Methylicorpusculum oleiharenae: one gene and its partners. The protein of the gene in region 3 interacts with the protein of the main gene of each other region in a pairwise test. Links are inferred from orthologs where the notes say so. Each region holds a gene or a part of one and is shown on either strand. Other genes may lie near its edges. The genes, in order: groL, nth and aceE.

Region 1 (9,530 bases), 1.4 Mb from region 3 along the record:
AGGAGTTGATCGTCATTCATAAGTTGTTTAGTTGATGTAATTTTAAAAGTTATGATGCCAAAGAACTTGACAGACTGCAAAACCTGATTATTATTAGCACTCATTAATAGCGAGTGCTAATAATCCTTTTTTTACCTTTGTTTTAATTTTTTCAGGAGATATTGATGAAAATACGTCCTTTACACGACAGAGTAGTTGTTAAACGTGTTGAAGAGGAAACGACAACCGCTGGCGGCATAGTTCTGCCCGGTTCAGCCGCTGAAAAACCAAGCCAAGGCGAAGTGTTAGCCGTAGGCCAAGGTAAAGCGCTGGATAACGGTACCGTTCGCGCTTTGGAAGTTAAGGTTGGCGATAAGGTGTTGTTTGGTAAATATTCCGGTAATGAAGTCAAAGTTGATGGCGAAGAACTGATCATCATGCGCGAAGACGACATCATGGGTATTTTGGGTTAAGTCCAACACACTGGATTTATCATAAACATATAACATTCAATAGATTAGGAATTAAGATGGCAGCAAAAGACGTAAAATTCGGCAGTGATGCGCGTACATTAATGGTGCAAGGCGTTAACATTCTTGCAAACGCAGTAAAAGTAACTTTAGGTCCTAAAGGCCGTAATGCGGTTTTAGATAAAAGCTACGGCGCACCTACGATTACTAAAGACGGTGTATCGGTCGCAAAAGAAATAGAATTAAAAGACAAATTCGAAAACATGGGCGCCCAAATGGTTAAGGAAGTGGCGTCTAAAACTTCCGATGTTGCTGGTGATGGAACAACAACTGCAACGGTTTTAGCCCAATCAATTTTAAACGAAGGCCTGAAAGCAGTTGCTGCCGGCATGAATCCTATGGATTTAAAACGCGGTATTGATAAAGCGGTTGAAGTAGCCGTCAAGTCTATCGAAGCGGCTGCAACACCGTGTACAGACAGCAAAGCGATTGCTCAAGTAGGCACGATCTCTGCTAACTCTGATGAGTCAGTCGGTCAAATCATCGCAGAAGCGATGGAAAAAGTCGGTAAAGAAGGCGTTATCACTGTTGAAGAAGGTTCAGGTTTAGAAAACCAATTGGACGTTGTTGAAGGTATGCAGTTTGACCGTGGTTATCTGTCGCCTTACTTCATCAACAATCAAGACAGCATGAGTTCTGAGCTGGAAAGCCCCTTTATCCTGCTGTACGACAAAAAAATCTCCAACATCCGTGATTTATTACCGATATTGGAAGGCGTTGCCAAATCAGGCCGTCCACTATTGATTGTTGCTGAAGATGTTGAAGGCGAAGCTTTAGCTACGCTGGTTGTCAACAACTTGCGCGGTATCGTAAAAGTGGCTGCGGTTAAAGCGCCAGGATTCGGTGACCGTCGTAAAGCCATGTTGGAAGATGTTGCTATATTGACCGGTGGTACTGTAATTTCTGAAGAAGTCGGCCTGAGCCTTGAAAAAGCCGGATTGGAGTTATTGGGAACTGCGAAAAAAGTACAAGTTACCAAAGAAAACACCACTATTATCGATGGCGCAGGTACTGAAGAAAGCATCAAAAGCCGTGTTGCGCAAATTCGCAAACAAGCTGAAGACGCAACATCTGATTATGACAAGGAAAAACTGCAAGAGCGTCTGGCTAAACTGGCTGGCGGTGTTGCGGTAATCAAGGTTGGCGCAGCGACTGAAGTTGAAATGAAAGAGAAAAAAGCTCGCGTTGAAGACGCATTACACTCAACCCGTGCAGCGGTTGAGGAAGGCGTAGTCGCAGGCGGCGGAACAGCTCTGATTCGTGCTTTAAAAGCGTTGGATGGCTTGAAAGGTATCAATCACGATCAAGATGTGGGTATCAACATCCTGCGTCGTGCTATGGAAGAGCCATTGCGTCAAATCGTCAAAAATGCTGGAGACGAATCTTCAGTTGTCCTGAATGAAGTGGCTAAAGGTACTGGTAACTTCGGTTACAATGCCGCAACAGGCGTCTATGGCGATATGATCGAAATGGGTATCCTGGATCCTGCAAAAGTAACTCGTTTTGCTCTGCAAAACGCAGCATCAGTTGCTGGTTTAATGATCACAACTGAAGTTATGGTCGCTGACGCTCCAAGCGACGACAAAGCTCATGGCGGTCCTGATATGGGCGGCATGGGTGGTATGGGCGGAATGGGTGGCATGGGCGGCATGATGTAATTGCTGACCCAAGCTCTTTACGCTTGACCAAAGCCCCGGCTGGATTCAGCCGGGGCTTTTTTATGAGCATAATTTTTATTTAACACGCGCGATGACAGATGACTCAAGCTAACGATCGGAATTTCGATCAGCTCATCGATAAATTCGACCGCAAAATTTACCAAACCGCGAAAGGGGAATGGCGGCTGAAACTATTAAAAGAAGATCTGACGCCTTTTTACGATGCCGCTGATGCACTGACGGTATGGGATGCTGGGTGTGGTTTTGCCCAAATCAGTCTCTGGTTGGCGAAAAGAGGGCATCATCTGACGCTTTGCGATCTGTCGGAAAAAATGCTTGAACGCGCCAGAGAAGCTTTTATCAATGAAGAGGTGACCGCCGAGTTTTATCTGGATTCAGCTCAAAATCTAGCTTTAAAGCTTCCACAGTATGATTTGATCTTGTTTCATGCGGTTCTCGAATGGCTTGCTAATCCTATGCCGACCTTGCAAACAGTTATTGAGCAGGTGAAACCGGGCGGGCACCTGTCCTTGTTGTTTTACAATCGGAATGCCATGGTTTTCGGCAACGTTTTAAAAGGCGGCTGGCGCTGGAAAAACGTATTGGACGACAGTTATCTGGGGAAAGGCTCCAAAATGACCCCGCCCAACCCGCAATACCCGCATGCTGTTATAGAGTTCCTTGAAAACAATCATTTTAAGATCATCACTCATACCGGGTTACGCGTTTTTCATGATTATCTGAATCACGAGACCTTGGCGCAGAGCAACGCTGACGAACTGTTTGAGCTGGAAAGCCGTTATTGCCGGCTACCCACATTCCGCGACATGGGACGCTATGTGCATCTGGTTGTCCAGCGAGCGTAAGCAAGCAGTTCCGGTTTACTGACTATAAGCAATATCGAGCACCGTATACCGAACCGGTTTTTGTTCGATAACAATCGTCACTTCATCGTCATAGGTTTTTTTCAGCAACACCTTGGCGAGAGGAGAATCCAGACTGATATAGTTCTTCGCAGGGTTAAGTTCATCCGCCCCCACGATTCGATAAGTGACCGGCTCACCGGATTCATTTTCCAGTGTCACCCAGGCCCCGAAAAAAATCTTATCCTGATCTGAAGGGGCTTGGGTGACGACGGTAAGCGAGGGCAAACGCTTTTGCAAGTAATGAATGCGCCGGTCTATACCGCGTAATTCTTTTTTGCGATAAATATATTCGGCATTTTCCGATCGGTCACCTTCTGCGGCAGCGGCGGACAGAGCGGCGGTGACGTCCTTGCGTTTGTCCCATAAGCCCCGTAATTCATTTTCCAGCACTTGATAACCGGCTTGGGTGATATACGGGGATGATTTGGCTTGGGGTGGTTTCCAGCGGCTCATGCGATTTTATATTCCGGTTTTTAATATTTTCAGACAACAGAAGCTTTATTTTATATCATAGCCGTTTCTTAAATTATCAACAGTAGGTTCCCCTCATGCAAGTAGCTGAAAATATGGCTGTTTCTATTCATTACACATTGACCAATGACGCCGGTGAAACGCTGGATAGTTCAATTGGCAGCGATGCGCTGGTTTATCTGCATGGACAGGGCAGTATCATTCCCGGACTGGAACAAGCCCTGCTTGGTAAAGCCGTTGGCGATAAGTTAAATGTCGAAATAGAGCCATCAGAAGCTTACGGTGATTACGATGAAGACATGGTTCAAGTGATTCCGCGTCAGATGTTTGAAGGAATCGATGTGATAGAAGTCGGGATGCAGTTCCATGCCGATGTCAGTTCAGGACCCGGTGTCGTGACGGTCATTAATGTCGAAGGTGATGATGTTACCATCGATGGCAATCATCCACTGGCCGGTATGAAATTATTTTTCGACGTGGAAATAACTGATATTAGAGAAGCGACAATGGACGAATTGGCTCACGGCCACGTGCATGGTGCCGGATGCAGTCATTAATAACCGCTATTGCCCTAAAATCACCCGCTGATTTTAGGGCGGCAACGCCAAATGAACATTCAAACACGTTAGCAATAAGAATGATCGGTCAGACCTGAACGTAAGTTGCGGTTGGCGGCGATAGCCAACCCGACGATTGATCATCCGCTTGCTGTTGGGCTGCGAAAAGCTTAAACCTACCCTTTTTATCATCAAACCGGTAATTGCTGCTTTTAAAAGTTGAACGGTAAATTGTATGAAACAGGTTTTTAGAGTCCAAGATCGCTCAATCCTGGATGATTCTCAGGGCGACGGCCTTGAGGCCAATGAAATTTGCGGTCCGACTCTTTGATAGGTAGGTCGTTGATACTCGCATAACGCTGACGCATTAAGCCGTATTCATCAAATTCCCAGTTCTCGTTGCCGTAAGACCGAAACCATTCATTATTTTCATTGCGCCATTCGTATGCAAACCGGACGGCGATACGGTTACCCTCAAAAGCCCACAGTTCTTTGATTAACCGGTATTCGTATTCGGTGGCCCATTTGCGTTTCAGGAAGTCGATGATTTGTTCCCGCCCCACGGGAAATTCAGCCCGATTTCGCCATTGGCTGTCGGTCGTATAGGCTAAAGCAACTTTTTCAGGAGTGCGATTATTCCAACCGTCTTCAGCCATGCGGACCTTCTCAACTGCAGTTTCGCGTGTGAAGGGCGGAAACGGAGGTCGTGATTCAAGCGTCGTGTTCATTGAAAACTCCCTGTTAATCTTGTTGAGTTTAAGGATATGAACATTTATAGGTTTTCTTGAGCAGCGTAAATGTTATAACCAAGGCAACGGATTGATTTTTTGTCCATCTTCAAAGTGGATGGACAAAAAATGAGCCTCAGTTTGTAACTTCCGTTCCTGTCAGTGAAAATGCACTTCTCGTGACTTAACCATATCACTTCGTTTCAAAACGTAGCTGTCCTCATCATCATTCGATATCATTGATCCGTCTTCATTAATCTGAATGAGCGTGCCTTCATTTTCAATTCGATAATGCCGCGTGCTTTGCCCGCCTTTTTTGGGTGTTAAAACAACGGTATGACTCTCTTCATCCCAGGTGTATTTCCCTTTTTCATAAAACTCCCTTGAGGACTCTCTTGCAGGCTGAGTCACCAGCAGATAATTGTTTTTTTGTTTTAAAGATAGCGTCGCTTTTATTCCCGGGCAATCTTTACAAGGAAGAAATCCGTAGAAAACGCCATGAAAGTCCATGCTTTTATCAATAGGGGTTTCATGTCCTGCATGGCCTGCTTCAGTCTGTTGGCTCTTCGCTCGCATTCTGAGGAAACTTTCTTGAGCTTCGAGGTCGGTCGCCGCAAATGCAGGAATAGCAGGGAGCAGACTGCTAAATAGAAACAAAGCCAGATTCTGTTTTAATTGTTTTTTTATTGCTAGCATGATGAGTTTCCGGAAAATAAAAATTGGGTTGTTGTATTCGCGAATTTACCAGATATATTCGATTTGCCAAAAAAGAAGACCTGAATTAACCTGTCTTAAATCCTAAAGTTCTGTTTTTTATGAATAATTAATTTTTTATGTTTATGGAAATGATCGATTAAAGCGGCAAAAATTCATCATAATTTTTCAATAGGGGAGGGGTAGAATTTTTGATGGCTGCAAATGCCGGTAATGTCAGGTCAGGAACTTTTTGTTTAAAGATCTACAGGGATCCAATTGGCTAAAGTAAGGTTACAGTGTTTCTGCTTAAACGTCATTTGACGAAAGCTCAGGCAAATTTCTTTTTCAATCGCCAAAAAACCAATGCTGAAGCCAGAACCATTCCACAAGCGGAACCCATCAGTATCAAACCCAGGAACAAGATCTGCTTGAATGTATAATCCACTAACTCTTTGCCGCTAGCCTGAGTTTGGCGGGTTAGCGAGTCTACTCGAGCCGAGAGTTCGTCAAATTTACCGGTAGCCAGGGTTTGATCAACGGTTTGCAGCAATTTCACCAAATCAAGTGCAGTAGCGTTGATCTGGGCAGCGGCTGCCGTGTATTCGTTGATGCGAAAGGGCTCTGCGTCCGGGTTTGATGGGCGGGATTGGAGTTGCTGTACGACACCTTGAAAAGACTCCAGGGCTGCTTTTGACGCATCGGACATCTGTTTGCCTGCACTAAGAGCGCTTTCGGTCTGTGCGGCGAGACTGACGAGGCCGGGTTGTTGTTCGTTCAACGCTTGAACGATCTGCTGACGTTCATTGCTGATGAGGCCGGGCAGGCTTTCTGCTGTTTGACTTAACCGGTCTGCCGATTCGGCCGCTTGAGCCGTACTGGTCAGCAGTTTTTCCATCTGAGGCATTTCCACCGTTTGGATGATCAGTAATTCGGTTTCCCAGCGGATCAACGTCGGCATATGTCTGGCCAGAAACAGGCCTCTCTCTGCGAATAGGCGAGAGCTAGCCAGTTCTCGAGTAGCGGGGTCCAGACCTGCCAATGGGTCAATGGAGAGCAGGTTGAACACACTGCTGGTAATGCCTGCCTTGGGGCCGCGGTTCATTTGCGAAATTTCGGACGCGAAGCCCAGCGAACCTAGATCTCTGGGGGAGCGAGCATCTGGGTGTTGCTTGTGCCAGTCAAGAATGGCGGCACGCAGTTCAGTGACCTGTTCTTTTTTCAGCGCCGTCTCGGCAATGCGCCAAATTTCTTTCTCCACCTGCTCGGATGCGTGTCGATAAGGTTCAGCTGATTCGTCGGAGAACTTGGGCGCCCAGAAGTCTTCAAAATTCATCCGGTTTAAGCTGGCAAAGATGACCATGTCGAGGAGATTGGCATAACTGTTGGCCCCTGTGGCGATGGCTAATAAATCGGTGGTAATAGCGATGCGTCGTTTAAGCTGGTTGAGTTTTTTAGGCGCCGAATCGTCTTCCCGCTGAAGATTACGCGCAGCGTTATTAAGCGCTTCTATGGCATTATCTGCAAAGCGGAGTAACTCGGATTGCAGTTCAACAGGATCGGGTGCGTCATTTCCCTGATTAATAGCAAATAGGGAGAAGAGGCCTTTTTCCGGCAATTCCAGTGTGCTTCTGATTAAATTGCAACCGCTAGCACTTAATGTTAGCGCCAGAAGCAGAATGACTTTAGATGCCCATTGAGGGTTATTGGGACAGTAAGGCTTAAGCTCGCCGCGCATGAAGAATCAACTCCCAAAGTGATTTCTGATAAATAGCCACATTGCCTTCTGCTGGTAAATGTCTATCCCATTCAGGGTTTGGGAAGCATCGAAAAGCAGTTTAACATCATTCTAGGCCGTAGGTTTTGACTGTACAGGCGGTGCCGAAATCATGGAATCTCTAATTTTGGTCTGCCCAATAAGATTGATTTAACTTAAGCACCGCAATGATATCTAAAAGCACTCATCCCACTCAAAAAAAGTTGAAGTAGACATTGCTTTTAGAAATTACGGGTTAATTTATCAAAATTTATCAGATCTGATTTTTTCCAAACTATATTTATTATTGATATGACAACTCCGTATTTTATGACCATGCTGCCAATATTTTACTTTTACCATGGCTTCTAGATGCCCTACAAAACGTCGTCGCCACATTCGTTACGCGATCAAATTAGACGCCACACTGGTTTTGAATAATGGGCAAAATTTCTCTTGCGAAGTCCAAGATTTTTGCAGTTCGGGATTTTTATTAGGCCTTAAACCATCAAGCCAGATAGTACAATTTTCGGCTAACAAAAAAGTCCAGCTTCGTTTCTCGTTGCATAGAGAGTCCGATGCACGGCAATTTCAACTTGAAGTCAAAGTAATGCACGCAAGTTCCAAAGGCATCGGTGTTTTCATTAAAAACATGCCCCAGGAAATTTTTAATGCCTTAAAAAATGAGGTTTTTAAGGTGTCCGGCAGAACAGCTCAACATGACATTGAGCCAACCGAAGCAGACCCGCACCAGGATAACTTAAAACAAATAAAAATTTGGCTTGATAAAGAGTTGGTTGGGTTGCTCAACAATTTTTTTGAGAGACTGGATGAGGACTTTAAAAAATCGGTTCATAAAATCTCTACTTCAGCACTTGAGGATTTGATAACAACGCTCAAATTTAATTACGATTCAATTACCAGTGAATTTTGTAATTCGGTTTTTTTGGGTGTCGACAGCATGACCGGTTCCAGCATTCAGGAAAACAGGTTAAATGCCGGTACTATGGAAAAGCTTTCTTTGGTTGAAATGGATGATTTTGAAGATTGGTTAAATCTGTCGGCGTCTATCAGACGGTTAACAAAACATTTTGAATATCCACTTAATCAGATAAACAACCAATTGAAACGGTTATTTGGCCATTGGGCCCATGATGTTAAAAACCCAATCAGCCCGGATGCCTTATGTGATCACTTTCGCGAACTTATCCTGCAATTAAATTTAGAAATCACGATTAATCAAACACTTTATTCAGCGTTTGAAAAAGTATTAACGAAGGATTTGGAGGCGTTGTACGAGCATTTTGAGCATCTGTTATCCAAACTGAGTGCTCCCAAGCCTGCGCCCGCCAAAATTGTCAAGCAACCTGAACAGATCGCGATCGACCATGGTTATTTGGGAGATCCGGTCTTTAAGTTTGATACCAACATCGCCAGGACGCTGGTTAAAACGTTTGCTGTTAAAGAAGATGCTGATCTAAAAAAGCCGGCAACAGTTGAAATGTCCAAAACGTTGCCGGGCCTATTAAACCAAAACCAGCCTCATTCAGGAACTACATCATCAATTCGGAACGCAGCGTCTCAAGGGGGTTTTTCCGCCGAAGAAGTCATCGCGATGATTTCGAAAATGTATAAAACTACAGCTGTAGGTGACAGGAATGAGCCCGTTACAAGCAGTTTACTGCACACACTCATTCGAGATAAGTTAAACGATACTACCGGAATACCTGCGTTTTTTTCTAAGCACGATGTCCATAATATCGAGGTTTATGAAAAGTTTTTCGATACCTTATTCAATGACGTGTCTATTTCCTCTGAAATCAAAGCTTACATGGAACGTATGCAGCTATCGCTTCTCGAACAAACGCTGCAAGGTAACCACTTTTTAAGTGCGGACTCGCACCCTATCAGAAACATACTCAATCAATTAGCGTCTTTGGAATCGGCAGTAAAAGAGAATCGAGTCATCAAAAGAACGCCTGTAAAAAACACGCTGGACAAACTGGTCTTACGAATACTTCAGGAGGCGAGCACTAATTCGTCGATATTTGCAGAAGTGGAGCAAGAGCTACAAGAGGTGACAAAGCAGGTCAAAAAATCGTCAGATCTGACTATCAAAAGAATAATCGAACCTTACGAAGGGCAGCAGCTACTGGAGATGGCAAGGCGCCATGTTCAGCATGAAGTTGATAAGCGCATTGCCGGAAAATTAATTCCTAATTGTGTTTTGAT
Region 2 (9,693 bases), 1.5 Mb from region 3 along the record:
AGCCAGGACCCTGCGTCAATCCGCACGGCGATTAAAAATGCCGGTATCGTCGGCTTGGGCGGTGCTGCTTTTCCCACGTCGATAAAACTCAATCCCGGTCCGCAAAGAAAGCTCGATACCTTGCTTTTAAACGGTGCGGAATGTGAGCCTTACATTACCTGTGATGATTGCCTGATGCAGAATCAACCGGAGTCGGTGCTTGTCGGAGCCCAGATTTTGCTGCATTCACTTCATATAGAGCGCTGTATCGTCGCTATCGAAGATCATATGAAGCGTGCTTATGCCCGGCTTACCCAGGTAGTCGCTGCGTTAAATGACCCGCGCATAATCGTTGTTCAGGTGCCGGCTATTTATCCTACCGGTGGAGAGAAACAGCTGATCAAGGTTGTGACGGGTAAGGAAACACCCTCAGGAGGGATTCCTGCCGACATCGGTGTGTTATGCGTGAATGTCGGTACAGCATCGGCGGTTTATGATGCGGTTTGTAATGGAAAGCCGCTGACCGAGCGAGTGATAACCGTCACCGGCCGTGGAGTAAAAGAGCCGCAAAACAGGTATGTCCGCATCGGTACGCCGATCAGCGAACTCATCGAGCAATGTGGCGGCTACACTGAGCATGTCGAACGCTTGATCATGGGCGGGCCGATGATGGGCTTCGCCTTACCCGATGACGAAATTGCTGTCGTCAAGGCGACCAATTGTATATTAGCCGGAACCGCTGCCGATATTAACACCGGCAAGCAGGCCATGCCCTGTATTCGTTGTGGCGATTGCGCCAAAGCCTGCCCTGTAGATTTGCTCCCGCAGCAATTGTATTGGCATAGCCGTGCCGGTAACCTAGACAAGTGTAAAGAATTCAGTTTGTTTGATTGTATTGAATGCGGCTGCTGTGAAGTGGTTTGCCCGAGTCATATTCCTCTGGTGCAATATTACCGGTCTGCAAAAAGTAAAGTGATTGCCAAAGCTAAAGAGGCTGAAAAGGCTGCTGTTGCCAAGCGGCGCCATGACATGCATCTGGAACGCAAAGCCAAAGAGCAGGCTGAAAAAGCCGAGCGTGCCAGATTGAAAAAAGAAGCTTTAGCAAAAGTTAAGCAAGCCAATGCAGAGAAAGAGGGAGTGACTCAATGAAGTTTTCCACGGCGTTATCGCCGCATGTGCAACCGGTCAACAGCGTCACCCGTGTCATGTTTGAGGTCATTGTTGCTCTGGTTCCGGGTGTTATTGCCCTGGTCTGGTTTTTTGGTCTGGGCGTTCTGATTAATGTGGTTCTGGCTGTTATTACCGCTTTGATGGCCGAGTCGTTGGTTCTGTTGGTGCGAGGGCGGCCGGTGTGGGTCAGTCTTAAAGACTTGAGTGCAGTTGTAACGGCGGTGCTTTTGGCTATTTCCTTACCGGCTATTGCGCCTTGGTGGGTGACGGTGACCGGCATCCTGTTTGCCATTGTCATTGCCAAGCATTTATACGGGGGCTTAGGTTATAACCCGTTTAATCCGGCGATGGTCGGGTATGTGTTTTTATTGGTTTCTTTTCCTCTGCCGATGACCTCCTGGCCAGCAGTGGCAGGGCTGGGCACTATGACGCTGAATTTTCAGGATATTGCTCAACTGATATTCTTTGAGCGGATCCCAGAGAATGCCGATTATGATGCTTTAACCATGGCGACGCCTTTGGATGCATTAAAAACCCAGTTGAGTTTACAAAAAACGGTATTGGAAGCTCAATCGGGTGCTGTATTCGGCTATTTGGCGGGAAAAGGATGGGAGTGGGTGTCCCTGGCTTATCTGTTGGGCGGGCTTTGGTTAATGGTACGTAAAATCATAAATTGGCATATACCGGTCGGGCTTATTTTAGGCATCTCGGTAATTTCCGGAATTTGCTATCTGATTGATGCGCAGCTGTATGCGCCTCCGGTGTTTCATCTGTTTGCGGGGGCGACCATGCTGGGTGCCTTTTTTATCGCGACAGATCCTGTCACTGCGGCGACCACTGTAAAAGGCCGCTTGATTTACGGGATGATGATCGGTGTGCTGGTTTATATCATCAGGGTCTGGGGCGGGTATCCGGATGCGGTTGCCTTCTCGGTGTTGCTGGCCAATCTTGCTGCCCCAGCGCTGGATTATTTCACTAAACCTCGCGTATTCGGACACCGGGCATGAATGAAACACTGAATAAAATCGTCATTTCAGCGGTAGCGCTTGGTGCATTTTCAATTCTTGGTTTGGGACTGGTTGCACTGATATCCAGTGCTACAGAAGATAAAATCGCGATGAACGAAAGGCAATCGTTGTTGCAGGGTCTTAAGCAACTGGTGCCGGAGAACTTGTACGACAATGATATTGTTGCTGACCACATAATGGTAAGCGATCTTAATGCGCACCTTAAAACGCCTACGGCCATTTACCGGGCTAGAAAAAATGGCCAGCCTATTGCTGCAGTCATTACCGCGATTGCTCCGGATGGTTATAGCGGCGATATAAAATTGCTGGTCGGCGTTTTAGAGGATGGAACCCTCTCCGGTGTAAGAGTCGTGGGGCATAAAGAAACCCCCGGACTGGGTGATAAAATAGAATCATCACGAAGCGACTGGATTTTGTCATTTAGCGGCAAATCGTTAATCAATCTTACTGACCAGGAATGGGCAGTAAAAAGAGATGGTGGCGTGTTTGATCAATTTGCAGGTGCCACCATCACGCCCAGGGCGGTAGTCAACAGAGTCAAGCTGACGCTGCAGTATTTTAAACAAAATAAAGAAAAGATATTTTCTTTATCCGAAACGGCAGGTAAAGACTAATGTTTTCCGAATACAGCAAAATAGCTAAAGAAGGGTTGTGGTTTAACAATCAGGCATTTGTCGCCTTGTTGGGCTTATGCCCCTTGCTGGCCGTAAGCAATACGGTGATCAATGGCTTGGGTCTGGGTCTGGCGACCGCATTAACGCTGATGTTGACGGGGAGTGCAATATCATTGATACGCAAAATTACGCCTTCGGAAGTTCGATTGCCGATTTTTGTCTTGGTGATTGCGTGCGTGGTTACGATTATCGAATTGGCAATGAACGCGTGGTTTTTTGATCTTTATAAAATTCTGGGTATTTTTATTTCATTGATTGTGACCAATTGCTCCGTCATTGGCCGAGCAGAGGCTTTTGCTTCCAAGCATAGCGTTCCAAAAGCCATGATGGACGGCTTGTTTATAGGCCTTGGTTTTACGTTTGCCCTGACTTTGTTGGGCAGTTTAAGAGAGATTATCGGCTCCGGAACGTTTTTAGCCGGTGCCGATTTGATGTTTGGACCAGCTGCAAAAGAGTGGAAAATCATTGTGATTGATGATTATTCCGGTGTTCTGCTGGCTATATTGCCTCCTGGCGCTTTTATCGGTTTGGGTTTTTTAATTGCTTTGAAGAATGTCATCGACGCTAAATTCAAGCAAAGAAAACCGGCCATTGAAGCGATTCCGGTTCAGGTGATCGCTGAATCTTGAACAAGATAAAACGTCAGGCCATTTTCGACAGGTTAGCTGAAGCAATACCCGAACCGACGACAGAACTGGTCTATGCGACACCTTTTGAACTGTTGATCGCAGTGGTCTTGTCGGCGCAGGCAACAGATAAAAGCGTGAACAAGGCCACATTAAAGTTATTTGCTGTCGCGAATTCACCTGAAGCTATTCTGGCTTTAGGTGAGGAGGGTCTCAAAAATTTTATTAAAACCATTGGTTTGTTCAACAGTAAAGCTCGCAATATCATCCAGTTATGTCAGCAGTTAATTGATCAACATCATGGCTCCGTGCCGGAAACGCGTGTCGAATTAGAGGCCTTGCCGGGTGTGGGTAGAAAAACGGCCAATGTTGTTCTCAATACCGCTTTTGGCCATAAAACTATTGCCGTAGATACGCACATTTTTCGCGTTTCCAATCGAACGAAAATTGCGCCGGGTAAAACGGTGCTTGAGGTTGAAAAAGGGCTTGAAAAATGGGTTTCAGATAAGCATAAAAAAGATGCGCATCATCTGTTAATTCTCCATGGGCGCTATACCTGCGCCGCTCGTAAGCCAAGGTGCCAGAGCTGCGTCATTGCGGATCTGTGTGAATTTGAGGAAAAAACGCCTGATTAATGGTATTGTTACGCGCGAATCCGATGGCTTTTCAGGAACTCTTATTAGTCAGCAGGGTCACACATACGGATTATCGAAACAGCCGCATGTTCATTGCCGGTTCATGAGGTCACACTAATATCTGATTCAGAGCCGATTGGCTTATCTACAACAAAACACACCGAGATATACACTATGAAAAAAAATACTAAATCACCTTTAGCCGCTGCGTTAGGTTCCGCTGTAATTTCTAGTCTGGCTATGACAGCTGTTCATGCAGAAGCCAATCCATTTGGTGCACAAGAACTTTCTTCAGGTTATATGCAAGTTGCAGAAATGGCATGCGGCGAAGGGATGAAAATGGAAAAACCAAAAACACCCGAAGGCGCTTGTGCCGGTAAGAAAACCGAAAAAGCAGCTGAAACAAAAGCAAAAGAAGCGGCATGCGGCGAAGGCAAATGTGGCGCGATGATGGATGGCGATAAAATGAAAAAAGGCATGGAAGGAACCTGCGGCGATATGATGAAAGGTAAGGAAGGCAGCTGCGGCGACACTGTCAAAAAAGATAAGGCGGCTGGACAATAATCAGATATCCAGTGCTTTAATGTTAAGGAGAGTTGCCAACAAGCTCTCCTTACAAATTATTTTCGTATCTGCTCACTCTCCCCAGTTTATAGGGTGTAGGTATTTGATTTCAAAGGACGCATGAATAATGCCCTGTTGCAGAAGTCTTTTCAATCAATGACCGACACCCTCTATTCCAAGCGGGCGAGTAGCTACTTATTTTCCAAGATTTAGTGCAATATGATCACCAGACAATTTCCAGTATCGGGTGCCGGTCTAGGTCTGAGAAGAGCATTTCTGGCTGAAATAGCAGAAAATCCTCCCTCTGAAATAGGCTTTTATGAAGTTGCGCCGGAAAACTGGATCACTCTGGGCGGCAAATTAGCCAAACAATTCCGGTCCATGACCGAACGGTTTAAATTTGTTTGTCATGGGCTCTCTCTCTCGCTAGGCAGCACCGATGCCCTGGATGAAGTTTTTGTTCGTGATCTGAAGCAGTTTATGGCCGAACACGGCATCAGTTTCTATAGCGAGCATTTAAGCTATTGCAGCCAAGGTGGCCACTTATATGACTTGATGCCTATACCGTTTACCGATGAAGCGGTCCACCATGTCGCCTCGCGTATAAAACGTGTACAGGACATTCTTGAACAGAAAATAGCCGTTGAAAATGTTTCTTATTATGCCGCTCCCGGTCAGGAGATGTCTGAAATCGATTTTTTTAACAGGGTTGTCGAAGAAGCCGATTGTGACATTTTGCTGGATTTGAATAATATTTATGTCAACAGTGTCAATCACGGCTACGATGCTGAAAGTTTTTTGAGAGCCATCCCTTCGGACCGAATTGCCTATGCGCACATTGCCGGCCATTATGTTGAGGATCACGACTTTTTGGTGGATACCCATGGTGCGGCCGTAATTGATCCGGTCTGGCAGTTGTTGGGTAAAGCCTATGAATTGTTTGGTGTGTTTCCCACCTTGCTGGAACGAGATTTTAATATCCCGCCGATGCCGGAATTATTGAATGAAGTGGCAACCATCAGGGCAATTCAAAACGCCTGGGCACAGCAGCATCAACTTCAGACAGCCTGAAATGAGCGTGGATCTTAAAGCCAGACAACAACAATTCGCTGATTATATCCGGGATCCTGATAACCATCTTCCTCCGGGTGATGTCAAAATCGAGCGTATGCTCATGTACAGGGAGCTTTTTTTCAATAATATAGAAGGGTTTCTGGCGAGTAACTTTCCCGTTTTAAAGTCATTACTCAGCGAGTCTGATTGGCTGTCATTAGTGCAGGATTTTTTTGCTGGTCACGGATGTGCCACCCCCCATTTCTCGGAAATCCCCGAAGAGTTTCTTGCTTATCTTCAAAACGAAAGAAAAAATCCTGCTGATTTGCCGTTCATGTTGGAGTTGGCTCATTATGAATGGGTTGAAATGGCATTGACCATTGCAAAAGAGACTTGTCCGGTTTCCGTGCTACACCAAGACGACCTGTTAAATTCGCAAGTGTCTTTATCGTGTTTAGCCTGGCCTTTGGTTTATTTGTACCCTGTTCATCAGATTTCTCCTTCTAACATCCCTGAGCTAATGCCCGCCGATCCCACTTTTTTAGTGGTTTATCGCAACAGTGAATTCGAAGTCGGTTTTATCCAAATCACGCCGCTGACCTATCGTTTACTGGAATACATTCAGGAAGAAAAAGGTGACCTGTTGAAGGATCAGTTATCGGTATTGGCGAAAGAATCTGCGGCAACGGATGAAGATGCGTTCTTGACTCATGGGGCGGCCGTCTGCCTTGAGTTATTTCAAAAAGGTATTATTTACTGATCAGTCCTTATTGATTGGCTTGGGCTTAATCAATTAGAAAGACTCTGATGCCTTAATATCTATGGCCCGCCATCAGAGTCATCAAGTCGATTAAATTAATGTTTACCGAATATCATCGGTGACTTCGGTTGTACTTTTTCCTGTAAACAATGATAAGCCGCGCTTTCGAATTTGATTCTTAGAGATTGAGTATTCTTATGTTCAACCAAAAATAATTCGGATTCCTTCGCAGTCAGATCTTTCATCAGATACGTAGCGATACAGAGACACGGTTTGGTAAAACGCTCTCTATCAACGTCTTTGTTTTTAGAGTTTTTGATTTCGCGCTCTACGCACTGGTCAGCGAAATCATGCTCGAATTTATGTTTTTCCAGGTCGCTGACTTCCGATCCGTGCGCATGATCAAAAGAATGTTGAGTGTGACCTTGGGCTTGTGGTGCGGGCTTGGACGGTTCGGTTTTTTTGTCTTCCGAACAGCCGGTAACAAAAGCGGCAAGGGTAACCAAAAGCAGGGAGAAGAAACTGACTTTTTTTATAAGAGTAATTGTTTTCATAAGGATGCCAAAAACATTCAGGTGCGTTGTAGAAATAACAGCGGACTTTATCATTTTATAAGACCTCATTCTACAAAGAGTTGAGGATGATTAAAATGCAACGGCAGGCCGTCTGCGCTGTCTTTTCCTCAGCAATTCCCAGTTTGAACTTTTAATGTGGCATTGAGGGTAGGCGTAAGCCTTGTGAGGAAAGACGTAGGCACATCATTGAGGGGCTTGACGGCAAGAAGCCCTGCTGCCGACATTCTCGCAAAGCTTACGCCTACCCTTTTTTATCATCAAACTGGGAATTGCTGACTTTTTCTGGTTGGCTTGCGTTTTCCAGTGATTTTACTTTAACCTTTTACTATTTAACCTTAATTTAACTATGACAGATTCAAAAGAGCTTTTTGCAGCTGCTAAACAAGTCATTCCCGGCGGAGTTAATTCTCCAGTGCGTTCATTCAGCGGTGTGGGCGGCGAGCCTGTTTTTATCGATCATGCGAAAGGGCCTTTCATTTTTGATGCAGCAGGTAAACAATATATCGATTATGTCGGCTCTTGGGGGCCTATGATTTTAGGGCATGCTCATCCGGAAGTGATAGCAGCCGTTAAGCAGGCGGCTGAAAAAGGCCTGAGTTTTGGTGCGCCTACTGAAATTGAAACAACAATGGCGGCCAGGGTCTGTGAGCTATTGCCTTCCATTGACATGGTCAGAATGGTGAGTTCAGGAACCGAGGCGACGATGAGTGCGATTCGTTTGGCCAGAGGTTATACGCAGCGTAACAAAATTGTTAAATTTGAAGGTTGTTATCATGGTCACTCCGATTCGCTGCTGGTGAAAGCAGGATCCGGCGCGTTGACTTTTGGGGTGCCAAGCTCGCCAGGGGTTCCTGCGTCAGTGGCTGAAGATACCATTACGCTCAGTTATAACGATGCCCAATCAGTGCGGGATACCTTTGCAAAAATAGGTGATCAAATCGCCTGTATCATTGTCGAGCCGGTTGCCGGTAATATGAATTGCATTCCGCCGCAGCCGGGATTTCTTGAGACGCTTAGGGACGTGTGCGATCAATCGGGAGCTGTGTTGATTTTCGATGAAGTGATGACCGGTTTCAGAGTCAGTTTGCAGGGCGCTCAAGGTTATTACCGTGTTACCCCGGATCTAACGACGCTGGGCAAAGTCATCGGTGGCGGGATGCCCGTCGGTGCGTTCGGTGGAAAACGGGAAATCATGGCCTGTCTAGCGCCTTCGGGGCCTGTTTATCAAGCCGGAACATTGTCTGGAAACCCGGTGGCTATGGCCGCTGGATTAAAAACGCTGGAGTTAATCTCGGTTCCGGGCTTTTTTGAAGAGTTGACGCAAAAAACAGAAAAGCTTACCCAAGGAATGAAGGCGCGAGCAGCAAGTGCGGGGATAGCGTTGACGACGAATAGCGTCGGAGGTATGTTCGGATTGTTCTTTACCGGTCAACCGGAAGTGTCAACCTTTGCGCAAGTGATGAAGTGCGATCAGGGTCTTTTTAAAAGGTTTTTTCATGCAATGCTGGATCATGGCGTTTATTTGGCGCCTTCTGCTTTCGAAGCGGGCTTTGTCTCAGCGGCTCATACGGACGAAGTGATAGACAGGACGCTGGATATTGCCGAAGAGGTTATGCGGAAATTATAAGGAAATTAGCTTCACGACTTTTACCAAAAGATCAAAGTGCTTTATATGGCGAAATGAGTAGCGGATCATTCCTGTTTATTAAAACTAACAAGTTTGACCCACTACATTATATTCACAAATGCTCAGACATTTATATCGCTAAGGCGTTGTAGTCCAGGTTGCGCGCTTACCTGGTTTTAAAGTAAACGCGTGCCATTCGCACAATAAAAAACATTTGCCGTGTGTGTCTGGCGCATTTTGTAATGTTTTTGCTCCAATGGCTATGGTTGATCATTTTAGTCTCAAGGCTAAACTTGACCTGCCGCTGTTGCTTCAGGTACTTCAATTAATTTGCCGCTTTTAACGTCATAGACATATCCGTAAATGGGTATGTCTTTGGGAACCAGCGGGTTGTTTTTTATTCTGATGACATCTTCGGTAACGCTTTGCGCCTGTTCTTTGATGGTTAACCAGTTGATGTATTTACCATCGGTGCAACCAGGGCCCTCGCAGCAGTCATGCCAGCCGTTTTTATCAATGGATGCGGTTTTTAAGCTGCTGGCCAAAAGGTCGCCCATGATGTCGTTGGTGAAAAGTTCCATGCCGCAATCAGTGTGATGGATAACAAACCATTCGCGTGTTCCCAGCAGTTTATAAGAAATGACCAGCGAACGGATTGCGTCATCACTGGCGCGTCCGCCTGCGTTTCGAATAACGTGGGCGTCGCCTTCAGTAAGACCTGCGTATTTGGCAGGGTCGAGTCTCGCATCCATACAGGTCAGAATTGCAAATCGGCGTCCTGGGGGTAATGGAAGGTCGCCTTTATCAAAATTATTGGCATAGTTTCTGTTGGCTAGTAAAACTTCATTGAGTACGCTAGTCATTTAAATCTCCTCTTTTTTATTATTTTTAGTTTATTTATCAATAAGTCAATTAAATTGAATAGGATAAAGCATCCAATTACTGCCTTGAAATTCGCAGCCATCTTAAATACGAACAGAAAACAAGGTATTTCATTTCGTT
Region 3 (9,907 bases):
ATGGCCCGAACTCGCTGACCCAGCGTCTCAATCGTATCACCAGGAAAAACGGGCACTTCTTCCTGTAATAATACGGGGCCTTCATCGTAGGCGCCGTTCACCCAGTGAACAGACGCGCCTGAAACCCCATCTCCGGACTGTAAAACCGAAGCGTGAACATAGTCTCCGTATTTACCTTGCCCACCGTGTTTTGGTAGCAGGGAAGGGTGTATGTTCAGGATTTTGTCAGCAAACGTCGACAAGGTCAGCGGGCCGATTTTTTTCATGTAACCGGATAACACGACCAGGTCAGTGCGGGATTCAACTAAACAGTCCCTGATTGCCTGATCTTCATTATCCGGATGGGTTTTGGCGCTGATATGGTGAACTGTAATCTGATTATCGATGCACCATGGGTAAATGGGGGCATCTTTATTATTGGTAATAAGGATGCCGATTTCATACCCGGCTAATTCGCCTTGACGGATCGCTGTTACTATTTGCCTGGCTGAACTGCCTCCATGGGAAGCGAGAAAACTTAATTTCATATCAGAGGCCGATCAACGCTTCTTACCGAGGTAAAGGTCGGTAATGGTGCCTGTGACTACTTCGGTTGCAAACGCTAAAGTCTCGGAAAGCGTGGGGTGAGGGTGAATGGATAAAGCGATATCTTCAGCATCGGCACCCATTTCCAAAGCCAGGACGGCTTCGGCGATCAGATCGCCTGCATGCGGACCGACAATGCCCGCGCCAATGATACGCCCGGTTCCTTTTTCGCAAAGCACTTTGGTCATGCCTTCACTGCGGCCCATACTCAATGAGCGTCCGCTGGCAGCCCAAGGGAATACGCCTTTATCATATTCTATGCCTTGTTCTTTGGCTTGGTTTTCGGACAGCCCCATCCACGCAACTTCAGGATCCGTATAAGCTACAGAAGGAATGGTCATGGCATCGAACGCCGCTTTGTGTCCGGCAATAACTTCGGCAGCGATTTTGCCTTCGTAGACTGCTTTATGAGCGAGCATGGGATTGCCGACGATATCGCCGATCGCGAAAATATGGGGAAGATTCGTGCGTTGCTGTTTATCGACCGGAATGAAGCCTTGTTCATTGACTTCTATACCCGCGTTTTCAGCACCGATTTTTTTGCCGTTAGGCCTTCTACCTACTGCCACCAGCACCGCGTTGAAAACTTCTGTTTCTGGTGCTTTGCTACCTTCGAAAGAGACTTTCAGGCCTTCTTCCTGAGATTCAATTGCTGTGACGCGTGTTTCCAGCCAAATATTGTCGTATTGTTTTTTGATACGGTTTTGTAGAGGCCGGGTCAAGTCTTTATCACAGCCCGGAATGATTTGATCCATCAGTTCAACAATGCTGATTTTTGAGCCCAGGGCATGGTAAACCGTTGCCATTTCGAGGCCAATAATACCGCCGCCAACGATCAATAATTTTTCGGGAATAGTCTGCAGATTCAATGCATCAGTCGAATCCCAAAGACGAGGGTCATCATTAGGGAATACAGGTATTTTCGTAGGTTGAGAGCCGGCTGCGATGATGGCGTTATCAAAGCGAATTACGCGGGTTCCTTCAGCCGATTCCACCTGGACTTCATTGGCGGAGATAAAATGGCCCGAACCTTGTATTAGCGTAATCTTGCGTTGTTTGATCAGGCTGTCCAATCCTGTGTTGAGGCCCTTGGTGACACTTTCTTTCCAGCTTCTGATTTTGTCCAAATCCAGTTGCGGGTGGCCAAACTCGACGCCGTGATGAGCAAACTCCTGTGCCTCATGAATAATCTGCGCCATATGCAGCAAGGCCTTGGAAGGAATACAGCCGACATTGAGGCAGACGCCGCCCAGAACCGGATACCGTTCAACGAGGATAACTTGTTTACCCAGATCGGCCGCCCTGAAGGCTGCCGTATATCCGCCAGGGCCGCCGCCCAACACAAGCACTTCTGTTTGTTCATTAGGGGATGCTGCTTTATCGGTCATGAGGTGTTCCTATTTTGGTTCAATGCGATTGCAATCAGGCAGCCGCGTGTAAAACGAGGGGGTTGCGTCAATCAAAATTATTCAGATGATCACTCAGAGCATGAAACGCCTGATGTCACTCAATAGTTTACTTAGCGTGACCATAAACCGGGCGGCTTCTGCGCCATCAATGACGCGGTGGTCGTAGCTTAGATCCAGCGGCAGTATCAATCGCGGCACAAACTGTTTGCCATCCCATACCGGTTGCATTTTAGCCCGCGTGATGCCGAGAATGGCCACTTCAGGCGCATTGACTATGGGTGTGAAAGCCGTACCACCGATGCCGCCCAGGCTGGAAATAGTCATGCAGCCGCCTTGCATGTCTGTAGGTTTTAGTTTGCCTGCACGAGCTTTTTCGCTGAGTTCGGCCAGTTCGGACGACAATTCGAAAATGGATTTCTTGTCCACATCACGTAAAACAGGAACCACAAGGCCGTTTGGAGTATCGACAGCAATTCCGATATGACAGTATTTTTTGAAAATCAGGCTACCGGCATCTGCTGATAATGACGCGTTAAACTGGGGAAATTGCTTCATGACCGTGGCTAGCGCTTTGGTGATGAAAATCAGGCCTGTTAACTTGTTTTCCTTGTTTTCGCTATTGATTGATTTACGAAAGTCTTCCAGATCCGTGATATCCGCTTCATCATGATGGGTCACCATCGGCAGGTTTAGCCAGACTCGAGTCAGATTTTGTCCGGTCAGGCGTTTGATCTTGCTCAAAGGCAATGTTTCAATTTCACCGAACTGAGTAAAATCGACCGCTGGAATCGCGGGTATGCCCACTGTTCCGCCTTGAGGGGCGGTATTCAAGGTTTGTTTTACATACGATTTGATATCTTCCTTGAGGATACGGCCTTTTCGTCCTGTGCCCTTGGCGATTTTGTATAGATCAATACCCAGCTCCCTTGCAAATAATCGCACTGCTGGAGTTGCATGGGGTTTTGCCTGGCCGGTGGTATCGATCGAAACCGGTTGAAGGCTTGCAACCGGAGGCGCCGGAGCTGGTTTTGCCGGTTCAACTGCTGCTTCCGGGATCGGTGCTTCCGCAACCGATGCTACCGGGGCTTCGGCTTTTGGAGTCTGGGCCGGAATAACGGTCTCGGTTTTCAGACTCTCGCCGGGTTTGAATAAAGCAATGATGTGGCCTTGTGATATTTTATCGCCAACTTTGACTTTGACTTCTACAATGGTTCCTGCCTGAGTAGAGGGCAAATCCATCGTCGCCTTATCGCTTTCCATCACCGCCAGCGTCTGCTCAGGGGCGATACTATCGCCCGGCTTAATCAGAACTTCAACAACTTCGACCTCGGTCGCGCCGCCTAAATCGGGTACTTTAATTTCAATTAAATCACTCATTTGCCGGTTCCTTGTTATAAGCGCCAGGGTGCAGGGCTGTCTGGGTTGATGCCGTACTGGGTTATAGCGTTTTTAACTGTGGTCAATTCAATTTCTCCGGCATCAGCAAGGCTTTTTAATGCAGTTACCACAATATGATACCGGTTGACTTCAAAGAAACGGCGCAACGCTTCGCGGCTGTCGGATCTTCCAAAGCCATCCGTACCCAAGACTGTGTAAGGAGCTGAAATATATGGACGAATTTGATCGGCAAAAAGACGAATATAATCAGTTGCTGCAACAATAGGACCTTTGGCATTTTCCAGGCACTGTTTGACGTGGGGTTTGAGAGGGGTTTCAGTAGGATGCAGGCGATTCCAGCGATCACATGATTGACCATCTCTTGCTAATTCAGTAAAACTTGGACAACTCCATAAATCCGCTTCAACTTTCCAGTCCGCTTTAAGCAATTCCGCAGCTGCAACCACTTCTCTGAATATGGTTCCCGAACCCAGTAATTGAACGCGGGGTGCTTTGCTCTTGCCGCCTGGTTTGAACAAATACATACCTTTAAGAATATCCTGTTCGATACCTTGCGGCATCGCCGGATGTTCATAGTTTTCGTTCATGACCGTCAGGTAATAAAAGATATCTTCCTGTTCGGCGTACATCCTGCGCATACCGTCCTGAATAATGACGACGACTTCGTAGGCGTAAGTGGGGTCATAGGAAACGCAGTTCGGAACGGAGCTGGCAAAAATATGACTGTGTCCGTCTTCATGCTGTAAACCTTCTCCGTTTAAGGTTGTTCTGCCAGCGGTGCCGCCCAGCAGGAAACCGCGCGTGCGTTGATCGGCTGCTGCCCAGATCAAATCGCCTATCCGCTGGAATCCGAACATTGAATAAAAAATGAAAAACGGAATTAATGGAACATTGTGTGTCGAATAAGATGTACCGGCTGCAATCCAGTCACAGATTCCGCCCGCTTCATTGATGCCTTCCTGTAAAACCTGTCCGTGTTTGGATTCTTTGTAAAACATCAACTGATCGGCATCCTGCGGGGTATAAAGTTGACCGACCTGAGACCAGATGCCCAGTTGTCTGAACATGCCTTCCATACCAAAGGTGCGCGATTCGTCGGGCACGATCGGAACAATGCGGTTGCCGATGTTTTTGTCCTTGACCAGGATGTTTAGCATGCGCACAAAAGCCATGGTCGTGGAAATTTCTCGCCCTTCGCCGGTGCTTTCCAGCAAGGATTTAAAGGTATCCAGAACTGGAATTTCAAGCGGTGTGGACTTTGCTCTTCTGTTGGGCAGAAAGCCTCCAAGTTCTTCGCGGCGTTTACGCATATACGCCATTTCTTTGGAGTCTTCGGCAAATTTCAGATAAGGCAATTTTTCAAGATCTTCTTCATCAATGGGGAGTTCGTAACGTTCTCTGAAACGTTTTAACGAATCGCCGCTCATTTTCTTTTGTTGATGCGAGGTGTTTTGCGCTTCGCCCGATTCACCCATTGAATAGCCTTTGATGGTCTTGGCTAAAATGACGGTAGGTTGACCTTTATAATTTATAGCGGCATTAAATGCGGCATATATTTTCATCGGATCATGTCCGCCCCGATTGAGCTGCCAAATATCCAGATCGGATAAATCTGCGACCATCGCTTTCAGTTCAGGTGTATTGAAAAAATATTCGCGGACGTATGCGCCGTCTTTAGCTTTAAAAGTCTGGTAGTCACCGTCAACGCATTCCATCATGCGTTTGACCAGTAAGCCGTCCTTGTCTCTCGCGAAGAGCGAATCCCAATGGCGGCCCCATATGACTTTGATGACATTCCAGCCGGCGCCTCTAAACGTGCTTTCAAGTTCCTGAATAATTTTGCCGTTGCCTCGTACCGGTCCGTCCAGACGTTGCAGATTGCAATTGACGACAAAAATGAGATTATCGAGTTTTTCCCGTCCCGCCATGCCGATAGCGCCTAGCGATTCAGGTTCGTCAGTTTCGCCGTCTCCCAGGAAACTCCAGACCTTACGACCTTCGGTTTGGGCAAATCCGCGATCTTGCAGGTAGCGCATAAAACGAGCCTGATAAATCGACATAATGGGTCCCAGGCCCATCGAGACAGTTGGAAATTGCCAGAATTCGGGCATTAACCAGGGATGCGGATAAGAAGACAAGCCATTTCCATCAACTTCCTGCCGGAAACGATCCAATTGTTCTTCGTTTAGACGGCCCAGCAGATAAGCGCGGGCATAATCACCCGGTGCCGAATGCCCCTGGATATAGACAAGATCCCCGTCATTAGTCTCTGATGCACCCCGCCAAAAATGGTTGTGACCAATGTCATAAAGGGTTGCCGCCGATGCGAAACTGGCGATATGGCCGCCGACATTACTATATTTATTGGCTCTCAGTACCATCATCATGGCATTCCAGCGTATATAGGACCGGATCCGCCGCTCGATCGTTATGTCTCCGGGAAACTGTATTTGCTGGTCTAGGGAAATAGTATTGATGTAGGCGGTATTTGCGCTGAAAGGAATTTGTGACCCGGATTGGCGGGCTTTTGCCACTAATTTCTCAATGAGATATTGGGCTCTATCCTTGCCTTCATGTTCCAGAACCGCATCAAGTGCATCAATCCATTCCTGAGTTTCTACTGGATCAATATCTTCCTGTTCACTAACCGCAGGGATGGTGTTATTTGTCATTTATTTTTAGCTCCATCGTCAGACGCGATATCTGATTTTGTGTCAGAGTTTTATACTCCGCGCGGAGTATAGTTGTAAATTTTACGTGGTTAAATCGCAGCCGATTCTTATTGGTTTAGTTAAAAATAACATCAAAGAACCGGCAATGGTTTTTAAGCGCGATAGTATAAACCATTAACGCCCGCTAATGGCTATCACATCGCGTTTGGCGGGTCCTTTATACAATTGTCTCGGGCGGCCGATTTTTTGTTCTTTATCGGAAATCATTTCATCCCAGTGAGCAATCCAGCCTACGGATCTGGCCATTGCAAAGATAGCGGTGAACATGACTGTAGGTATGCCCAGCGCGCGCATCACAATGCCGGAATAGAAGTCGACATTAGGATACAGCTTCTTTTCAATGAAATAATCATCTTCCAGAGCAATGCGTTCCAGTTCAAGTGCGAGTTCAAACAGAGGATCATCGTGCAGTCCCAGTTCGGTAAGCACTTCATGACAGGTATTGCGCATCAGTTTGGCGCGCGGGTCATGGTTTTTATAAACGCGGTGGCCGAAGCCCATTAGCCGGAAAGGATCATTTTTATCCTTGGCGCGTTTTATGAATTCGCCAATTTTTGATTTATCACCGATTTCCTCGAGCATTCTCAAGACGGCTTCGTTCGCCCCGCCGTGAGCGGCACCCCATAAACAGGCAATACCGGAAGTGATGCAGGCGTAGGGATTGGCGCCGCTGGAACCCGCCAAACGGACCGTCGAGGTCGATGCGTTTTGTTCATGATCAGCATGAAGAATCATGATTCTGTCCATCGCTCTGACCAGAACAGGATTTTGAACATAATCCTCACAAGGCGTGGCATGCATCATGTGCATGAAGTTTTCAACGTAGCCCAAACGATTTTGTGGGTACATGAAAGGCATGCCGGTGCTGTAACGATGACTCATGGCAACGATGGTCGGCATTTTGGCAATCAATCGAATAGCCGATAAATTACGGTCAATCGGGCATCTGATATCCAGTTCATGATGGTAGAAAGCGGATAATGCACCCACGACCGCTACTATGGTTGCCATAGGGTGAGCATCACGTCTAAAGCCTTTGTAGAAGTTGGTCAGTTGGTCATGCACCATGGTGTGATACGTAACTTCCTTAACGAAGCCCTGCATTTCTCTACCGGTAGGTAACTCGCTTTTAAGCAGCAGGTAACACACTTCCAGAAAGTCACATTTTTCCGCGAGCTGTTCAATTGGGTAGCCCCGGTACAGCAGAACGCCTTGGTCGCCATCTATATAGGTGATGGTGGAACTGCAACTTGCGGTTGAAGTGAAGCCTGGGTCGTACGTGAACATACCGGTTTTTTGGCTTAGCGTTCGTATATCGATCACATCGGGCCCTATGGTTCCCGATAAAACGGGCAGTTCACAAGACGTTTTCGTGGTTTCGTTCTGTAAAATTACATGGTTATCATCAGTCATGGCATAGCCCTTCTGGTTAAGTATTCGTATGTCATCCGGCCCCGGTCGGTCTGACCGCGTTCGGATGAGTTATTACCCATTACATTTTGTTAGCTGAATAATTCCGTTTGATTCAAAGCGGGCGAGTAGTTACCAAAAATGTTTAATTCTCTGGAACTATTACACGGCATTTGCTATGGCTGTTTTAGCCAGTTCTGTTATTTTTTGCCAGTTTTTGGTAGAGACGGCTTCATCGGGCGCAAGCCAGGAACCGCCTACGCACGCTACATTGGGTAGTTTCAAATACTCGTTGTAGTTATCCGCCGATATGCCGCCGGTGGGGCAAAAAGTAGCAGCAGGAATAGGGCCAGCGATGCCTTTTAACATATTGACGCCGCCCGCTGCAGAAGCAGGGAAAAATTTGAAATGGTCCAGGCCATATTCCATGCCCATCATTAGTTCGGATAACGTTGAAATGCCGGGTATCAGCGCAATCCTGCTTTTACAGGCGGCTTCCAACAGTCGAGGCGTAAGTCCGGGGCTGATGGCAAATACGGCACCTGCCTCTTCAGCGGCGGCTAATTGTTCGGGAGTCAGAATAGTGCCTGCTCCGACAATGGCGTCTTTGACATGGGTGCTGATTTCCTTGATAGCCTCAAGTGCAACAGGTGTGCGCAGCGTAATTTCAAGCACTCTTATGCCGCCTGCGACCAGGGCTTTAGCCAGAGGAACGGCATCTTCCAGTTGTTTAATGACCATTACGGGCATTACCGGTCCGGCGCTAAGAACATCTTTAGGATTGATTTTCCAGTTAATTTGATTCATTCGGTTCCGTATTTCAGAAAGTTAAATTATTCAGTTCGCTGTGTTTGCAAAATGACGCAGCATCCTTCAATTTTGATTCATCAAGCCTTCAAAAAGAGCTATTCAAGCTTCCACTATCAGAAGATAAGTGGGGCGAGTAAAAGTTCATGTCGCCGGTATTATTAAGGCTTGGATTCTGTTCCATGAGTTTTTTTAGTTTCCTGAGTTAATCATTGAAAAATAAATTGCTGGCACCATTTTCCGCCGAAGTGGCATTTAGACGGAAACCGGCAAATAACTCGCGGCCCATGCCATGATGGTGATCTTTAGCAGAGTTGATAGCCGGTTTGCGAGCGTTGAATTCGGCTTTATCGATCAATACGTTGATTTCGCCTGTTTGCGTATTCAAATGGATGATATCTCCGTTCCTTACTTTCGCAAGAGGGCCGCCATCGGCACATTCCGGGCACATATGAATGGCTGAAGGTACCTTGCCGGATGCGCCTGACATTCTGCCGTCAGTGACCAAGGCAACCTTAAATCCTTTGTCCTGCAGTGAGCCCAAAGGCGGAGTCAGCTTATGCAATTCAGGCATGCCGTTTGATTTAGGACCTTGAAACCGGATGACCGCGATAAAGTCTTTCTCCAATTCGCCGCGTTTGAAAGCAGCCATCAGATCATCCTGATCATCAAATACCAAGGCTGGCGCTTCGACAATTTGATGTTCTTTGGCAACTGCGGAAATCTTTGAAATGCCTCGGCCCAAATTGCCGTGCATGACATGCAAGCCACCGCCTTCGGCAAAAGGACTGGCAACAGAGCTGATCACTTCAGGGTCTAAAGATGCTTTAGGGGAGGGTTCCCAAGTGAGTTTGCCATCAATCACTTTGGGCTCTTGCGTATAGTTACTCAAGCCGGGTTTATCAGCAATCGTGATGATGTCTTCATGGAGCAAGCCGTTAGCCAGCAATTCGCCAATCAAGACACCCATGCCGCCTGCAGCCTGAAAATGGTTAACATCGGCCGGACCATTCGGGTAGATCTTAGCGAGCAACGGCACGGCACGCGAAAGCTGATCAAAATCATCCCAGTTCAAAATAATGCCTGCGGCGCGAGCGATAGCGACCAAATGCATGGTGTGGTTGGTTGAACCGCCCGTTGCCAGAAGACCGATAACCGCGTTGAGTATTGCTTTTTCGTTGATCAAATGCCCTATAGGTCTGAAGTCATTACCTTGAGCGGTAAATTTCAGTACCTGTCTGGCAGCTGCCTTGGTGAGTTCATCTCTTATCGGTGTATAAGGGTTGACGAATGAACTGCCAGGTAAATGCAAGCCCATGATTTCGACCATCATCTGATTGCTGTTGGCCGTGCCGTAAAAAGTACAGGTGCCGGGGCCATGGTAAGATTTGGATTCCGATTCCAGCAATTCCTGACGGCTGATTTTTCCTTCTGCAAATTTTTGCCTTGCCCGCGCTTTTTCCTTGTTGGTTATACCGCTGGTCATTGGGCCGGCGGGAACAAAAACAGCAGGAAGATGACCAAAAGTGAGTGCGCCGATCAACAGGCCAGGGACAATTTTGTCGC

Evidence for each region.
Region 1: the proteins of aceE (region 3) and groL interact in binary tests that used the Escherichia coli proteins (3 or more experiments, as listed by UniProt). The link is inferred for Methylicorpusculum oleiharenae from one-to-one orthologs.
Region 2: the proteins of aceE (region 3) and nth interact in binary tests that used the Escherichia coli proteins (3 or more experiments, as listed by UniProt). The link is inferred for Methylicorpusculum oleiharenae from one-to-one orthologs.

What each region holds. Positions count from the first base shown.
Region 1 is NZ_WUTY02000001.1:1,346,179-1,355,708, forward strand. The notes cover bases 1-2,837. They hold groL (chaperonin GroEL), read left to right. Parts: upstream 1-508; coding sequence 509-2,167; downstream 2,168-2,837. Other genes in these bases: GO003_RS06240 (HesA/MoeB/ThiF family protein), read right to left, coding at 1-20; groES (co-chaperone GroES), read left to right, coding at 165-452; GO003_RS06255 (methyltransferase domain-containing protein), read left to right, coding at 2,266-2,837. Also shown: more of GO003_RS06255, read left to right, coding at 2,838-3,033; transcription elongation factor GreB, read right to left, coding at 3,049-3,546; GO003_RS06265 (FKBP-type peptidyl-prolyl cis-trans isomerase), read left to right, coding at 3,642-4,121; GO003_RS06270 (nuclear transport factor 2 family protein), read right to left, coding at 4,370-4,849; GO003_RS06275 (copper resistance protein NlpE), read right to left, coding at 5,009-5,545; GO003_RS06280 (hypothetical protein), read right to left, coding at 5,874-7,280; GO003_RS06285 (DUF1631 family protein), read left to right, coding at 7,660-9,530.
Region 2 is NZ_WUTY02000001.1:1,310,737-1,320,429, forward strand. Bases 2,295-5,294 are described here. They hold nth (endonuclease III), read left to right. Parts: upstream 2,295-3,476; coding sequence 3,477-4,112; downstream 4,113-5,294. Other genes in these bases: rsxG (electron transport complex subunit RsxG), read left to right, coding at 2,295-2,791; GO003_RS06065 (electron transport complex subunit E), read left to right, coding at 2,791-3,480; GO003_RS06075 (hypothetical protein), read left to right, coding at 4,287-4,676; GO003_RS06080 (HvfB family MNIO-type RiPP peptide maturase), read left to right, coding at 4,896-5,294. Outside these bases: electron transport complex subunit RsxC, read left to right, coding at 1-1,128; electron transport complex subunit RsxD, read left to right, coding at 1,125-2,156; more of rsxG, read left to right, coding at 2,153-2,294; more of GO003_RS06080, read left to right, coding at 5,295-5,747; GO003_RS06085 (HvfC family RiPP maturation protein), read left to right, coding at 5,680-6,489; GO003_RS06090 (hypothetical protein), read right to left, coding at 6,585-7,043; hemL (glutamate-1-semialdehyde 2,1-aminomutase), read left to right, coding at 7,411-8,691; GO003_RS06100 (beta-class carbonic anhydrase), read right to left, coding at 8,979-9,554. UniProt on the Escherichia coli protein: DNA repair enzyme that has both DNA N-glycosylase activity and AP-lyase activity. The DNA N-glycosylase activity releases various damaged pyrimidines from DNA by cleaving the N-glycosidic bond, leaving an AP (apurinic/apyrimidinic) site.
Region 3 is NZ_WUTY02000001.1:2,763,680-2,773,586, forward strand. Bases 3,186-6,399 are described here. They hold aceE (pyruvate dehydrogenase (acetyl-transferring), homodimeric type), read right to left. Parts: upstream 6,065-6,399; coding sequence 3,386-6,064; downstream 3,186-3,385. Other genes in these bases: aceF (dihydrolipoyllysine-residue acetyltransferase), read right to left, coding at 3,186-3,371; gltA (citrate synthase), read right to left, coding at 6,239-6,399. In the rest of the region: purN (phosphoribosylglycinamide formyltransferase), read right to left, coding at 1-527; lpdA (dihydrolipoyl dehydrogenase), read right to left, coding at 540-1,973; more of aceF, read right to left, coding at 2,067-3,185; more of gltA, read right to left, coding at 6,400-7,537; GO003_RS12530 (bifunctional 4-hydroxy-2-oxoglutarate aldolase/2-dehydro-3-deoxy-phosphogluconate aldolase), read right to left, coding at 7,697-8,341; edd (phosphogluconate dehydratase), read right to left, coding at 8,547-9,907. UniProt on the Escherichia coli protein: Component of the pyruvate dehydrogenase (PDH) complex, that catalyzes the overall conversion of pyruvate to acetyl-CoA and CO(2).